2 regions of the Streptomyces arenae genome follow, and region 1 is predicted to be linked to the other one. Evidence: riboswitches for the same ligand, from Rfam matches in the RefSeq annotation. Region 1 holds a riboswitch; the other holds the start of a gene.
The links. A riboswitch is a leader RNA that binds a small molecule or an ion and turns the genes downstream of it on or off. The one in region 1 is predicted to bind cobalamin.
Positions count from the first base shown of each region.

Region 2: another riboswitch for cobalamin. It lies ahead of MB828_RS11980 (ribonucleoside-diphosphate reductase subunit alpha); the one in region 1 lies ahead of MB828_RS05195 (ABC transporter substrate-binding protein).

Region 1 covers NZ_JAKQYH010000010.1:67,487-75,065, reverse strand. The annotation lists gene pgm (phosphoglucomutase (alpha-D-glucose-1,6-bisphosphate-dependent)) at 1-697, opposite strand, end outside; gene MB828_RS05205 (ABC transporter ATP-binding protein) at 838-1,617, opposite strand; gene MB828_RS05200 (FecCD family ABC transporter permease) at 1,614-2,627, opposite strand; gene MB828_RS05195 (ABC transporter substrate-binding protein) at 2,624-3,691, opposite strand; cobalamin riboswitch at 3,746-3,921, opposite strand; gene MB828_RS05190 (CbtA family protein) at 4,013-4,768, opposite strand; gene MB828_RS05185 (CbtB domain-containing protein) at 4,791-5,012, opposite strand; cobalamin riboswitch at 5,052-5,192, opposite strand; gene MB828_RS05180 (enoyl-CoA hydratase/isomerase family protein) at 5,362-6,420, opposite strand; partial or broken gene MB828_RS05175 (hypothetical protein) at 6,641-6,958, opposite strand; gene MB828_RS05170 (hypothetical protein) at 7,111-7,395, opposite strand.
Region 2 covers NZ_JAKQYH010000023.1:2,865-10,443, reverse strand. The annotation lists gene MB828_RS11980 (ribonucleoside-diphosphate reductase subunit alpha) at 1-1,642, opposite strand, end outside; cobalamin riboswitch at 1,767-1,891, opposite strand; gene mctP (monocarboxylate uptake permease MctP) at 2,057-3,679, opposite strand; gene MB828_RS11970 (DUF3311 domain-containing protein) at 3,676-3,945, opposite strand; gene MB828_RS11965 (GntR family transcriptional regulator) at 4,069-4,833, opposite strand; gene MB828_RS11960 (extracellular solute-binding protein) at 5,193-6,479, shown strand; gene MB828_RS11955 (carbohydrate ABC transporter permease) at 6,653-7,579, shown strand, end outside.

The DNA of each region.
Region 1 (7,579 bases):
CGCCGATGCGCAGTTCGGACGCCCGGACCGCGTCGAGGTCGAGGACGCTGGGCAGGTCGTCGACGTAGACGCCCATGAAGTCGTACCGGGCGGTGGTGTCCGCGGCGAGCGCGCGCTCGTACGGGACGCGCCGCACGTCCTTCAGGCCGCCCGCGATGATCTCGTTGGCGCGGTCCTGGATCCAGGAGGTGGCGTCGGAGGCCGCGGGGCCGCCGCTCGGCGGGTTGTACTTGAAGCCGCCGTCGGCGGGCGGGTTGTGCGAGGGGGTGACGACGACGCCGTCCGCGAGACCGGTGGTCCGGCCCCGGTTGTGGGTGAGGATGGCGTGCGAGACGGCCGGGGTGGGCGTGTAGCCGTCGGCGCTGTCGATCAGGACGGTCACGCCGTTGGCGGCGAACACCTCGAGGGCGGTGACCTTGGCGGGTTCGGACAGGGCGTGGGTGTCGGCGCCCAGGAAGAGGGGGCCGTCGGTGCCCTGGCCGCTCCGGTACTCGCAGATGGCCTGGCTGGTGGCCGCGATGTGGTCCTCGTTGAACGCGGTCGCCAGCGACGATCCGCGGTGCCCCGAGGTGCCGAACGCCACCCGCTGGGCGGGGTCGGACGGGTCGGGGTGCAGCGCGTAGTAGGCCGTGACCAGCCGGGCCACGTCGACGAGGTCCTCCGGAGCCGCCGGCCGGCCCGCTCGCTCATGCGGCATGAGTCCATTCCTCCGCTGTCGTTGCTCGATCGATCACCTCCCATCTTTCCTTGTCAACGGGGGCGGACGCGAGTGCGGCACCGGCCGGTCGGCAAAGACACGGCCGGTTCACGGCCGGTTCACAGCGGCCGTGGCCGGCCTCACGGCCCGGTGCCGGGCCGCGTGCGCAGGAAGCGGATCACCGGGTGGCCGTGGCCGGCGCCGACCTCGGCGTGCACGCCGTAGACCTGTCGGATCAGGTCGGGGGTCAGTACCTCGCCTGGGGTGCCCTCGGCGACCGCCCGGCCCTCGCGCAGCACCAGCAGCCGGTCGCAGTACATGGCGGCCAGGTTGAGGTCGTGCAGGGCGACGACGGTCGTGACGGGCAGGCCGGCGACCAGCTCCATGAGGTCCAGCTGGTGCTGGATGTCGAGGTGGTTGGTCGGCTCGTCGAGGAGGAGTTCGCGGGGCTGCTGCGCGAGGGCGCGGGCGATCTGGGCGCGCTGGCGTTCGCCGCCGGAGAGGGTGTGCCAGGACTGCCCGGCCCGCTCGGTCAGGCCCGTGCGCTCCAGCGCCGCCGTCACGGCCTCGGTGTCGGCGGCCGTGGCCGTCGTCCAGGCGCGGCGGTGCGGGATGCGGCCGAGGGCGACGACATCACGCACGGTCAGTTCGGCCTGGGTGTGGGCGTGTTGTCCGACGGTGGCGATCCGGCGGGCGGTGGCGCGGCGGCCGGTCCCGGACAGCGGACGGCCGTCCAGGGTGACGACGCCGGAGGTGGGGGCGAGCACCCCGGCCAGGAGTCTGAGCAGGGTGGACTTGCCGGAGCCGTTGGGCCCGAGCAGTCCGACGGTCTCGCCCGGGGCGGGGGCGAGGGTGATGTCGTCGACGACGACCCGGCCGTCGGTGCGGCGCCGGACGCGGTCCGCGCGCAGGCCGGTCATGCCGTCCGCCGGCCGCGCAGCAGGACCGCCACGAAGGCCGGTACGCCGACGAGGGACGTCACCACGCCCACCGGGACCTCCTGGGGGTCGAGGACGGTACGGGCGGCGGTGTCCACCCACACCAGGAAGACGGCGCCGGCCAGCGCGGTGACCGGCAGCAGCCGGGCGTGCCCGGGGCCGGTGAGCCGGCGGGTGACGTGCGGCAGGACCAGGCCGACGAAGCCGATCGCGCCGGTGCAGCTGACCAGGGCGGCGGTGAGCAGCGCGGTCGTGGTGAGCAGGACGAGGCGGGTGCGGGCGACGCGCACGCCGAGGCCGGCGGCGGCCTCCTCCCCGAACGCGAAGGCGTCGAGGGTGCGGGCGTGCGCGAGGCAGACCAGGAGGGCCGCGGCCAGGGCCAGGGCGCAGGTCAGCACCTGCGTCCAGCCCGCCCCCGTCAGGGAGCCCAGCAGCCAGAACAGCACGCCCCGGGTGGTCTCGGCGTCCGCCGAGGTCAGCACGGTGAACGAGGTCAGGGCGGAGAACAGCTGCATGGCGGCCACCCCGCAGAGCACCACCCGGTCCATGCTGCCGCCGAGGCTGTGGCTGAGCACGAGGACCAGTGCGAAGGAGAGCAGCGCGCCGAGGAACGCGCCCGCCGGCAGCGACACCGCGCCGCCGCCCACGCCGAGCACCACCACGGCGACCGCGCCGGTCGAGGCGCCGGAGGAAACGCCGAGGACGAAGGGGTCCGCCAGGGGGTTGCGCAGCAGTGACTGCAACACGGCCCCGCAGAGCGCGAGTCCCGCCCCGCACACGGCGGCGAGCAGGGCGCGCGGCATCCGCAGGTCCCACACGATGCCGTCCCTGAGCGGTGCCAACCCGCTCTCGCCCAGGCCGAGATGGGACCCGACGGACGCCCACACGTCCCCCGTGGAGATGTCGGCGGGGCCGATGGTCACGGCCACGGCGATCGACCCGAGCACCGCGGCCACTCCCCCGCCCGTCAACAGCAGGGCGCGCACGCTCACTTGACGAGCCCGAAGGCGCGCAGCCCGGCGGCGACCCGCTCGATCCCGTCGACCGTGCGGATGGACGGGTTCATCGCCTGCCCGCTCAGCAGCACGTACCGCTTCTCGCGCACCGCGGCCAGGTTGCGGGTGGCGGGGTTGGTCTCCAGGAAACGGATCTTGGCCTTGGCCGTCTCCGCGGTCTGCTGCCTGCGGGTGAGGTCACCGAGGACGATGACGTCGGGGTCGCGGTCGGCGACGGTCTCCCAGTTGATCTGGGGCCACTCGTCATGGGTGTCGGCGAAGGCGTTCTCCGCGCCGACGGCACGGGTGATGGCGCCGGGCGCGCCGCAGCAGCCGGCCAGGTAGGGCGACTGGGAGTTGGCGAACCAGTACATGAGGGAGACACCGGAGGCGTGCAGCCCGGCGGTGGCCGTGCTGACCCGCTTCTTCAGCGAGGCGACCAGTTTCTCGCCGCGCGCTTCCACGCCGAACACGCGGGCCAGGTCGCGTATCTCGCCGTACACCGCGTCGAGGGTGAGGGGCCTGCGGCGCGATCCGTCTCCGCCGCTGTCGTTGTCCTTGCCCTCGGAGCAGTCGGCGGGTGAGACGTACGTCGGTACGCCGAGCTTCTCGAACTGCTCGCGGGTGGCGACGCCGCCGGTGCCGAGAGTGGCGACGAAGGAGGCGGTGACGAGGTCGGGTTCGGCGGCCAGGACCTTCTCGAAGGAGGGGTTGTCGTCGGCGAGGCGCGGCACGGACGCGTCGGCCTTCGCCAGGCTCTTCGGCACCGGGTCGGTCCAGGTGGCGGTGCCGGCCATGCGGTCGGCGAGGCCGAGCGAGAGCAGGATCTCGGTGCTGCCCTGGTTGAGGGAGACGGCCCGCCTCGGGGGCGACTTCAGGGTGACCCGGTGGCCGCAGTTGTCGACGGTGCGCGGATAGCCGTGGCCACTCGCCTGCTCCCGCCCGGCCTGGCCGGTGGAACCGCACGCGGTGAGCAGCAGGGAGGAGGTCATGAGCAGCGCGGGGGCGCGGAGGAACACGGGGGCGCGGAGCAGCGCGGGGGCGCGGAGGAACACGGGCATGCCTCGGGGGTCGGGGCTCGTACGCGGAGCCTGGCCTGCGGACGTCACTTCGCGCTCGGCGCGAAGGTGCCAGCAGGTCTTCGGACTCGGGTTCGTCCGGTCGGGGCGCCTTCCCGGTCTCCCAGTGGCGTCTTGCCCCGCCCGTCCCCCTCACCGCTGCGCGTCAGCTCCGGATTCGCACCGGATTCCCTGACCACGGATGTGGCACGACTGGCCCCACCAGGCTATTCCAACGCGGCGGGGGCAGCGGGGTCCCAAGACCCGACGGAGCACACGAGAGCCCCGGACGGGTCCGGCGGGCCCTCGTGTGCCGGAGGCCGGTCAGCGGGCGGCGGGGACGGTCCGTCCGGCGGCCGCGGCCTTCGCCGGTTTCGGGTTGAGCTGCCGCTCGGCCAACTCGCCGAACAGCAGGCCGAATCCGCCCCACAGCACCACCTGGATGGCGAGCGCCGAGAGCCGGAACCGCCACAGCAGGGTGGCCGGGAAGTCCTTCGGGACCTCGTTGACGGCCGGCAGGAACTGGTACGCCAGCCCGACGGCGACGCCGAACGCGGCCACCGCGAGCACGGTCGCCCACCAGGTGCCCAGACGCGGCCGGAGCCGCTTGCCGAGGAGGGTGGCGGCGACCGCCAGCAGCACGCTGAGCAGCATCATCAGGAAGTACAGCGTGGTGCGCTTGCCGATGGTGTCCGGGTCACCCACCGACGGCGGGTTGGCCGGGTACTTGAGGAACGGCACCACGTACACGGCGAGCAGCGCGCAGCCGGACAGCAGCAGCGCGGTCGGCCGTGGGCCGAACCGGCCGACCCGGCCCAGGGCGAAGCAGTAGGCGAGGGCCGCGATGCCGCCGAAGGACACCCCGTAGACCAGGACACCGGTGGCGAGGCCCGCGGTGGACTGGAGGGAGCGGGAGACGACCTCCATCTCGTGCTCGTGCGCGTGGGCGTCCTCGAAGCCGATCGCCTTGTCGACGTTCGGCTCACCGAGCAGGTAGGCCACGACCAGGGCGAGCACGCCGGCGGCGAGGCCGGCGAGCATGCCCCGCACCAGGAGGTTCCGGACTGTTGCGGAGTTCATGGGCTGGACGGCGTCCCTCGCGTCAGTGGCAGGGGAAGCCGAGCAGGTGGCGGGCGTCGTGCACCCACTCGTGGACGTCCGTGCCGCTGAACACGGAGGTGGCGCCCTGCTCGGCGCCGACGAAGTAGAGCAGGACGAGCATCAGGATGCCGAAGAAGACCGCCCACGGAGCTATCGCGGACAGCGGCAGCTTGGCGGGGACGACGGGGGTGGTTGCTGTCGGCTGGGCGACGGTCTGCGCCATGGCAGAACCTCCTCTGGGAGTTCGCGTCCCATCTCGGTGGTGCACACAGGACGACAGCCACGGGTCTGACTCACAAGGGCCCGGAGGCTCTTGCATACAGTGGCGCGACCGTGCCGGATTCCCACCGGCTTCCGTCTCGCTGTCGTCGATACCGGACAGACCGTACCGCGTGTCGGAGGACCGGCCAAGACCGCGTCACCTGGCGTGATCTTCCTCTCGCCGCTGGTGCACGGCCGGCGCCCGGCGAGTTCCGAGCCTGGCCGGGCCACGGAACGGCCCAGTCGAGGCCCGGAACGGCCCGGCCCGGCCGGGCCACGGCACGGCCCGGTCGAGGCCCGGTGAGGGTTCGTCAGGGTCGTGCGAGACCCAGTTCACGCTCGCCGAGCGGGGCGAAGTGCCGGTCGACGTCGGCGTCGGTGACCTCGGTGAGGGTGGCCGGGGACCAGTGCGGGGCGCGGTCCTTGTCGACGACCTGGGCACGGATGCCCTCCACCAGGTCAGGGGTGCTGAGGGCCGCGCAGGACACCCGGTACTCCTGGTCCAGCACCTGCTCCAGCGAGCCCAGTCGCCGGGCCCGGCGCACCGCCTCCAGGGTGACCTTCAGGGCCGTCGGCGACCTGCCGAGCAGGATCTCCGCCGTCTCCTTCGCCGCCGCGTCACCGTGGGCGGACAGCCGCCGGACGATCTCCTCGACGGTGTCGGCGGCGTAGCAGGCGTCGATCCAGGCGCGCTGGCCCCCCAGTTCGCCTTCGCCGCCGGGCACCGGCCCCGCCCAGCGGGCCAGCGCCTCGGCGACGGGCAGGCCGGCGAGGTCGGCGAGGAACGCCGGGACCGAGCCGGACGGCAGGTAGTGGTCGGCGAGTCCGCACAGGACGGCGTCGGCGGCGCCGATCTGGGCCCCGGTCAGGGCGAGATGGGTGCCGAGTTCGCCGGGGGCGCGGCCGAGCAGGAAGGTGCCGCCCACATCGGGGACGAAGCCGATGCCGGTCTCCGGCATGGCGATCCGGGAGCGCTCGGTGGCGATCCGGACGTCCCCGTGCGCGGAGATCCCCACCCCACCGCCCATGACGATGCCGTCCATGACGGCGACGTACGGCTTGGGGTAGCGGGCGATCCGGGCGTTGAGGTGGTACTCGTCGCGCCAGAACGCGGCCGCGGCGGAGCCGTCGCCGTACCGGGCGTCGTCGTGGACGGCGCGGATGTCGCCGCCGGCGCACAGGCCGCGCTCGCCCGCGCCGGTGATGACGACGGTCTCGACGGCCGGGTCGTGTTCCCAGGCCGTCAGGGCCTCGGCGATACGGGACACCATGGCGTGCGACAGCGCGTTGATGGCCGCGGGCCGGTTCAGGATGATGTGCGCGGCCCGTCCCTCGACACGCAGCAGGACGTGCTCTCCGGGGCCTCTCACCCGAACACCTCGGTCAGGCCACGGACTTCGATGACAGCCATGGTCTCGACGTTTCCTTCCAGCAGCTGATGCCCACAACACTCACCAACGATCTTCTCGCACCCACCCCCACCCCCCACCCCCGGCCCTCACCGTGCCGACAAGCCTGTGCGGCCGGTGCCAAGCGGCAGCAGCCTTCTGAGACGGCGGCGGCGGTCGCAACGAGTCGAGCCCGATTCATTCAGGCTTCGCCACCACCACTGCGGTCGTGGCCGACCCCGCGGGTCCACAGGGACAGATCACTACTCGTCGCTACGGCCAGGCTCTGCCCGGAGGACGAGAATCCGACGGCTCGGAGCCCGGAGCAGTTGAAGTGGAAGATGTGCCACCATCGCTCCCAGCTCCCCTCGGCAGTGGTGTGCGGTCCGCCCCCGAACAGCCCGGCGATGCGCACTCTGCTGCCGGCAACCGGCCCCAGACCAGGGCACGACAGATCGGCGTCCGAGTCGGGGAAGCCGTCCTCTGGAGCGGGGTCCCGGTCCCGGGCAATCCTCTTCCCCCACTGACCGCGGGTGCTGTCTTGGGTTCGGGGACTCAGTGGCCGCACGTCTTCGCTGTGATGAAGGCTCTGGCCGGGCGATTCGGGGACGACGGAGTCCGCTTGGTCGTGGGGTTCGACTGACCGCGCGGAGCCTCACGGAGCGAACGCTGTCATGCGGAAGCCACCACCTCGCCCGCCACCACCTCGGGAGGGTTGGGAAGCAGTGCCGCGAGGTTGGCCCGGACGAAGTCCGCAGCCCTCGAGATCGATTCCTCGGCACCGGCCCGGTCCCGGAAGACGCTGGTCGAGACCATCACTCCGTCCCCGGCATCGATCCAGTAGTAGGCCACGAAGCCGGAGACCTGACGCATGAGCGGCACGAACCCCTCGTTCACGAGACGTGCCGCCTCGGCCGAATCGGTCACCCCTTCGTACCGCCGGACTGCTGCGTACATCCCCGAGCTCCTCACGGTGTTCTGGGTCCGTCCTGTGCTGAGACGACGTACCCCTGCGACGGCTGTGCGGCTCGTGAGGCGTCCGGCAATCACCTGAAGGGCCGCCTTGGGCGATCCGAACGGCGGCCGCCGACCCGGCCGCACGGCCCTCCGCGCGTGCCACGAGACGCCCTCGACGCGGAGC
Region 2 (7,579 bases), on a different contig from region 1:
ACGCGGCGAGCATGATCCGCTCGGCGATCCGGGTGGAGAGGGCCTTGGCCTCGGGGGAGTCGAAGGGCAGCCGCAGCTTGAAGAAGACGTCCTGGAGGCCCATCGCGCCCAGGCCCACCGGCCGCCACCTGGCGTTGGAGCGGCCCGCCTGCTCGGTCGGGTAGAAGTTGATGTCGACGACCCGGTCCAGGAAGGTGACCGCGGTGCGGACGGTCTCGTCCAGCCGCTCCCAGTCGATGTCACCGGCCGTCGTGTCGACGAAGGCGCCGAGGTTCACCGAGCCGAGGTTGCAGACCGCCGTCTCACCGTCGTCCGTGACCTCCAGGATCTCCGTGCAGAGGTTGGAGGAGTGGACGACGTGACCGGGCGTGGCCGTCTGGTTGGCGGTGCGGTTGGCCGCGTCCTTGAAGGTCATCCAGCCGTTGCCGGTCTGTGCGAGGGTGCGCATCATCCGGCCGTACAGGTCACGGGCCGGGATGGTCCTGCGCGCGAGCCCGTCGGCCTCGGCCTTGCGGTAGGCGGCGTCGAACTCCGCGCCCCACAGGTCCACCAGCTCCGGCACGTCGGCGGGGGAGAACAGGGACCACGGCTCGTCGGCGTTCACCCGGCGCATGAACTCGTCCGGGATCCAGTGCGCGAGGTTGAGGTTGTGCGTACGGCGGGCGTCCTCGCCGGTGTTGTCGCGCAGCTCCAGGAACTCCTCGATGTCGGAGTGCCAGGTCTCCAGGTAGACCGCGGCCGCGCCCTTGCGCCGGCCGCCCTGGTTCACGGCGGCGACCGAGGCGTCCAGGGTCTTCAGGAACGGCACGATGCCGTTGGAGTGCCCGTTGGTGCCGCGGATCAGCGAACCGCGGCCGCGGATCCGGGAGTACGAGAGACCGATGCCGCCGGCGTGCTTCGAGAGCCGGGCGACCTGGTGGTAGCGGTCGTAGAGGGAGTCCAGCTCGTCCTTCGGGGAGTCGAGGAGGTAGCAGGACGACATCTGGGGGTGCCGGGTACCGGAGTTGAACAGGGTGGGGGAGGACGGGAGGTAGTCGAGGCGGCTCATCAGGCCGTAGAGCGCGGCGACCTCGTCCACCGCGCGGGCGGTGTCGTCCTCGGCGAGACCTGCGGCGACCCGGAGCATGAAGTGCTGGGGGGTCTCGACGACCTTGCGGGTGATCGGGTGCCGGAGCAGGTAGCGGCTGTGCAGGGTGCGCAGGCCGAAGTAGCCGAAGCGGTCGTCGGCGGCCGGGTCGACGAGCGCGTCCAGGCGCGCCGCGTGCAGCCGCGCGAACTCGGCGGTGCGGTCGGCGATGAGGCCCTCCCGGTGGCCCACGGCGACCGACTCGGTGAAGGACGTGACGCCCTGCGAGGCGGCCTCGGCGCGGATGGTGAGGGTGAGCAGGCGGGCAGCCAGCCGGGAGTAGGCGGGGTCCTCCGAGATCAGACCGGCGGCGGCCTCGGTGGCCAGCTCGCGCAACTCCGACTCGTCGGCCCGCGCGGACCGGCCGCGCAGCGCGGCGGCGGCGACCCGGCCGGGGTCGGCGTCGGGGAGGTCTCCGGTCAGCTCGGTCAGGATCCGCAGCAGGGCCGTTCCTGGACCGTCGGTCTCCGCGGCGGTCGTGGTCGCTGAAGCCGGATCGGCTGGCGCGATGGTCACGTGGGGCTCTCCCTCGCTCGGCACGGGGCCTGGCGGAGGGCAGCGGGCAGCGCGAGCGCGCGGGGGCGCGCGTCGAGACCCTGGCCCACTCCACGAGGCCCGGACGTCAGACGCCCTGACCGGGTGGCCGGGCGTGCTGTCGGCAGGTCCTCGGACTGACTCTCGTGCGCGGATGCGCACAAGTACACCGTTGCGGGACAGTTCCGGATTCGCACCGGATTCCCCTGCGGCGACAGCGAGCATGAGCATACATCTAGTGCCGGGCTGTCGTGTCACCCCCAGATGTTGTGTCGTGGAGGTGTCGGAGCGTCAGATTGTTCGTACGGTGAGATACGAAGAGCGGGCCGCCGAGGAGGGTACTCTCGGCGGCCCGCTGCGGGTCGTACGGGGTTGCTCGCGCAGTTCCCCGCGCCCCTAAAGGGGCGCTACGGCCGGGGGCAGTTCCACTTCGACGCCGGGGTCGCCCGCGTCGGCCGTGTAGTCCGCCGGGGTGGTCTCGTCGATGCCCTCGGGGGCCTTGAGGGCCTTGAGGGCGAAGGTCAGGACCACCGTCACCACCACGTTCAGCACGAACGCCGTGAGGCCGATGTAGCCGATCTCGCCGATGCCCGGGATCTCCTTGGCCGAGCCGCCGAAGTGCTTCTGGGTGGGCGAGGCCACCCCGTACGCCGCGGCCGTGCCGTAGACCATGCCGACCGCCCAGCCCGCGAGCAGCGCCCAGCGGTGGAACCAGCGGGTGAACAGGCCGCCCACCAGCGCCGGGAAGGTCTGAAGGATCCAGATGCCGCCCAGCAGCTGGAAGTTGATGGCGACCGTCTTGTCCATGGTGAGGACGAAGACCAGCGCGCCCACCTTCACCAGCAGGGACACCAGCTTGGAGACCTGGGCCTCCTGCTTCGGCGTGGCGTCCGGCTTGATGAAGTCCCGGTAGATGTTGCGGGTGAAGAGGTTCGCGGCCGCGATGGACATGATGGCCGCGGGGACCAGCGCGCCGATGCCGATCGCCGCGAAGGCGACGCCGGCGAACCAGTCCGGGAACATGTTCTCGAACAGCTGCGGGATCGCCAGCTGGCCGTTGGTGACCTTGACGCCGGCCGCGATCGCCATGAAGCCGAGCAGGGCCAGCAGACCGAGCATCAGCGAGTACAGCGGCAGGATCGTGGTGTTCCGGCGGATCACGTCACGGCTCCTGGAGGAGAGCGTCGCGGTGATCGAGTGCGGGTACATGAACAGCGCGAGCGCGGAGCCCAGCGCCAGCGTGGCGTACGTCCACTGGCCCGCCTCCGGGGGTGCCAGCGCGCCGCGCGGTTTGCCGGTCGCCGGGTTGGTCTGGGCGAACGCGTGGCCCGCCTTGGCGAAGACGTCGTCGAAGCCGCCCAGCTTGATCGGGATGTAGATGATCGCCACCGCGATGACGAGGTAGATCAGCCCGTCCTTCACGAACGCGATCAGAGCGGGCGCGCGCAGGCCCGAGGAGTAGGTGTAGGCCGCCAGCACGCCGAAGGCGATGAGCAACGGCAGGTCCTTCACGAACCAGTTGGTGCCGTCGCCGCCGCCGACGCCCATCACGTCGAGGACCGCCTGGATGCCGACGAGCTGGAGCGCGATGTAGGGCATCGTCGCCAGGATGCCGGTCAGCGCGACCGCGAGGGAGAGGCCCTTGGAGCCGAACCGGCCGCGTACGAAGTCCGAGGTCGTCACGTAGCCGTGCTTGTGGGAGACCGACCACAGGCGGGGCAGGAACGTGAAGATCAGCGGGTAGACCAGGATCGTGTACGGCACGGCGAAGAAACCGGCCGCGCCCGCCGCGTAGATCGCCGCGGGTACGGCGACGAACGTGTACGCCGTGTAGAGGTCGCCGCCGAGCAGGAACCAGGTCACCCAGGTCCCGAACGACCGGCCGCCCAGGCCCCATTCGTCGAGGCTGTGCTCGTTCTCGGCCTTGCGCCAGCGCGCGGCCAGGAATCCCATGACCGTGACGGCCAGGAAGAAGAAGATGAAGACGCCGAGCGCGACGCCGTTCACGCCGTCCTTCACCGCTGCGCACCCCCGCTCGTGTGGTCGGCCTTGCGGGCGCGCTGGTCACGCTGCCACAGCTGGTACGCGGTCATGGTGAGCGCGGTGGAGATCAGCACCCACAGCATCTGGTACCAGTAGAAGAACGGGATCCCGATGAACGTCGGGTCCGTCCTGGCGTAGGAGCCCACCCACAGCATCGCCACGAAGGGCGCGACGAGGCAGACGGCGATGACGACGCGTATGGGCGTCACCACCGACTGCCTCACTTCAGGTACATCCGACATACCGCGGCTCCGTCCCCTCACCGATCGCCTGTGTAATGCGCAGGCAATCTAGGTCACGGCGTCACCGCAGCGGAAGTGGCAGTCGGGCTCTCGGTATGTCGATTCCGTGAAGGACGGTCCGCGTCAGTCCTGCGGGCGCTTGAGGCGGGCGACGAACTTGTAGCGGTCGCCGCGGTAGACGGAGCGCACCCACTCCACCGGCTGGCCGTCGCGGTCCAGGGAGTGGCGGGAGAGCATCAGCATCGGCAGGCCCACGTCGGTGCCGAGCAGGCCGGCCTCGCGGGGGGTCGCCAGCGAGGTCTCGATGGTCTCCTCGGCCTCCGCGAGATGGACGTCGTACACCTCCGCGAGGGCGGTGTACAGGGACGTGTACTTGACGAGGGAGCGGCGCAGCGCCGGGAAGCGCTTGGCACTCAGGTGGGTGGTCTCTATGGCCATGGGCTCGCCGTTGGCCATGCGCAGCCGCTCGATGCGCAGCACCCGGCCGCCTGCGCTTATGTCGAGCAGGCCGGCCAGCCGGTCGTCGGCGGTGATGTAACCGATGTCCAGCAGCTGGGACGTCGGTTCCAGGCCCTGGGCGCGCATGTCCTCGGTGTACGAGGTGAGCTGGAGCGCCTGGGACACCTTCGGCTTGGCGACGAAGGTGCCCTTGCCCTGGATGCGTTCCAGGCGGCCCTCGACGACCAGTTCCTGGAGGGCCTGGCGGACGGTGGTGCGGGAGGTGTCGAACTCCGCGGCCAGGGTGCGCTCGGGCGGGACCGGGGTGCCGGGGGCCTGGGTCTCGGTGATCTCGAGGAGGTGCTTCTTCAGGCGGTAGTACTTGGGCACGCGCGCGGTACGGACGGCTGTCCCGCTCTCGTTCTCCGCACTGCTGACGTCGGTGCTCATGCTCCGCCTTCCCGGCTCCTGATGCGGCTCGCCTCGTGGCACGGCAGCGTACCGGGATTCGCCCTGCACGCTGCGTGATCCCCTCTGTATACCGTCGCGGGCCCTTCTGGTCTAGTCCACCACGTTAGTGGTCTACCGGAATTGTCGCGTCCGGGCGCCGGGTTTTCGAGGGCTTCTTACTTAAAGGTTCTTGCATATGTAGGTCGCATAACGGCTGGTCGGAGCCTATTCGACCACCCTTGACAGGCCTGGTGGTCTGGGCCAAGCTTCCCGCACTGGTCTACACCATTGGTCCAGGTCCCGGCCCAACGCTCGTGCGGGGAGGCAGGGGGGTTTGTGGCATCCCTGAGGAGGGTGGCGTGAAGCGCAAGCTGATAGCCGCGATTGGTATCGCGGGCATGGTCTTCTCCGTCGCGGCGTGTGGCAGTGACAACAAGGACGACAACAAGTCCCAGGGCTCGGACGCCAAGGAGCTGACCGTCTGGCTCACGGTGGACGCGCAGAACAACTGGCCCGACCTGGTGAAGGCCGCCGACGCCGCCGTGCAGAAGAAGCACCCCGGCATCAAGATCAAGCACGAGTACTACGGCTGGCCGGACAAGAACACCAAGCTGGACGCCGTCCTCGCCACGGACAAGGCCCCCGACGTGGTCGAGATGGGCAACACCGAGATGCTCGGCTACATGGTGAAGGGTGCCTTCGCCCCCGTCGACGCCACCCAGTTCACGAGCTCCGACCAGTGGCTCGACGGCCTCAAGGCCTCGGTCACCTACGACGGCAAGACCTACGGCGTGCCCTACTACGCCGGTGGCCGCGTCGCCAACTGGCGCAAGGACATCGCCGCCTCGGCCGGCATCAAGACCACCCCGAAGACCTACACCGAGCTGACCGCCGACCTGGACAAGATCCAGAAGAAGGAAGGCGACAAGTTCAGCGCCTGGTACCAGCCGACCCGCGACTGGTACGCGGCCATGTCCTTCGTCTACGACGCCGGCGGCTCCATCGCCGCGGAGTCCGGCGGCCAGTGGAAGGGCAACCTCTCCTCGCCGGAGTCCATCAAGGGCCTCACCGAGTTCAAGAACGTCATCGACAAGTACATGCACGGTGACAAGACCAAGGACGAGTCCGACCGGTACATCGTCTACGGCCAGGGCAAGTCGGCGATGATCTTCGGTGCCGCCTGGGAGGGCGCGACGGCGGCCGACCCGAAGAACGACAAGACCGGCGGCAAGCTGAAGGACAACCTCGTCAACTTCGTGATGCCCGGCCCGTCCGGCAAGAACATGCCGGTCTTCCTGGGCGGCTCCGACCTCGCCATCCCGGTGAAGTCCAAGGCGCAGGCCGTCGCCGCCGAGTGGATCAACGCGTTCACCGGTCCCTCCGGCCAGAAGGGCCTGATGGCCAAGGGCAACCTGCCCAACAACAAGACCGACCTCGCGACGCTGAAGAACGACCCGGCGACCGCGGTGCCGGCCACCGCGGCCGAGTCCAACTGGTTCGTGCCGATGGCGCCGGGCTGGGGCCAGGTCGAGAAGGCCCAGGTGCTGCAGACCATGCTGCAGAACATCGGCACCGGCAAGCAGACGGTGGAGGCGGCCGCCAAGACCGCGGACGCCGCGATCGACAAGGTCATCAACACCAAGTAGGTGACCGCGGCCGGGCCTGGGGCACGGGGGGCAGGTCCGGCCGGTGGGTGATCTCAGGAAGTGCCACGACGGATCGGTGGGTTGGTGCCGGTTCGTCGTGGCTGGTCGCGCAGTTCCCCGCGCCCCTGAAGGGGCGCTTACTGCCGCCTTTCTTTGAACTGCTTAGGAGCGCGATGAGTGCCGTAGACACGACCACACCCGCCAAGGTGCCGGCACCCCCACCGGAGTCCCCGAAGAGACCGGGAGCGAACCGGCGTTCCGGCGGGCCCGCCGTCCCCTGGCTGCTGCTCGCGCCCTGCCTGGCGATCCTCGCGCTCGTCCTCGGCTACCCCTTCTACCGGCTGGTCACCCTCTCCTTCCAGGAGTTCGGGCAGTCCCAGCTGTGGGGGTTCAAGCCCGCCGAGTGGGTCGGGTTCGGGAACTTCTCCCACGTCCTGGGTGACACCGAGTTCTGGCAGGTGGTGCTGCGCACGATCGTCTTCGCGGTCGGCTCGGTGGTCTTCACCATGGTCGTCGGCATGCTCATCGCCCTGCTGCTGCAGAAGGTCTCCGGCTGGGTGAAGACCCTCGTCAACATCGTGCTGGTGGCCAGCTGGGGCATGCCGGTCATCGTCGCCACCACGCTCTTCAAGTGGCTCTTCGACTCCGACTACGGCATCTTCAACGCCTTGCTTAGCAAGCTCCCCGGGGTCGACATGATCGGCCACAACTGGTTCGCCAGCGGACCGGAGGGCCTTGCGGTGATCATGCTCCTGGTGGTCTGGGGTGCCGTGCCCTTCGTGGTCATCACGCTCAGCGCCGGTCTGACCCAGGTCCCCAAGGAGCTGGAGGAGGCCGCCCGCCTCGACGGCGCCGGCGCCTGGGGCGTGTTCCGCTACGTCACCCTCCCCATCCTCAAGCCGATCATCGTGATGCTCACGACGCTCTCGGTGATCTGGGACATGGGTGTCTTCCCGCAGGTCTTCGTGATGCGCGGCGGCCACCCCGAACCCGAGTTCCAGCTGCTGACCACCTACTCCTACGACCGCGCCTTCGTGGTCAACGACTACGGACAGGGCTCCGCGATCGCCCTGCTCACCGTGCTCCTCCTGCTCGGTGTC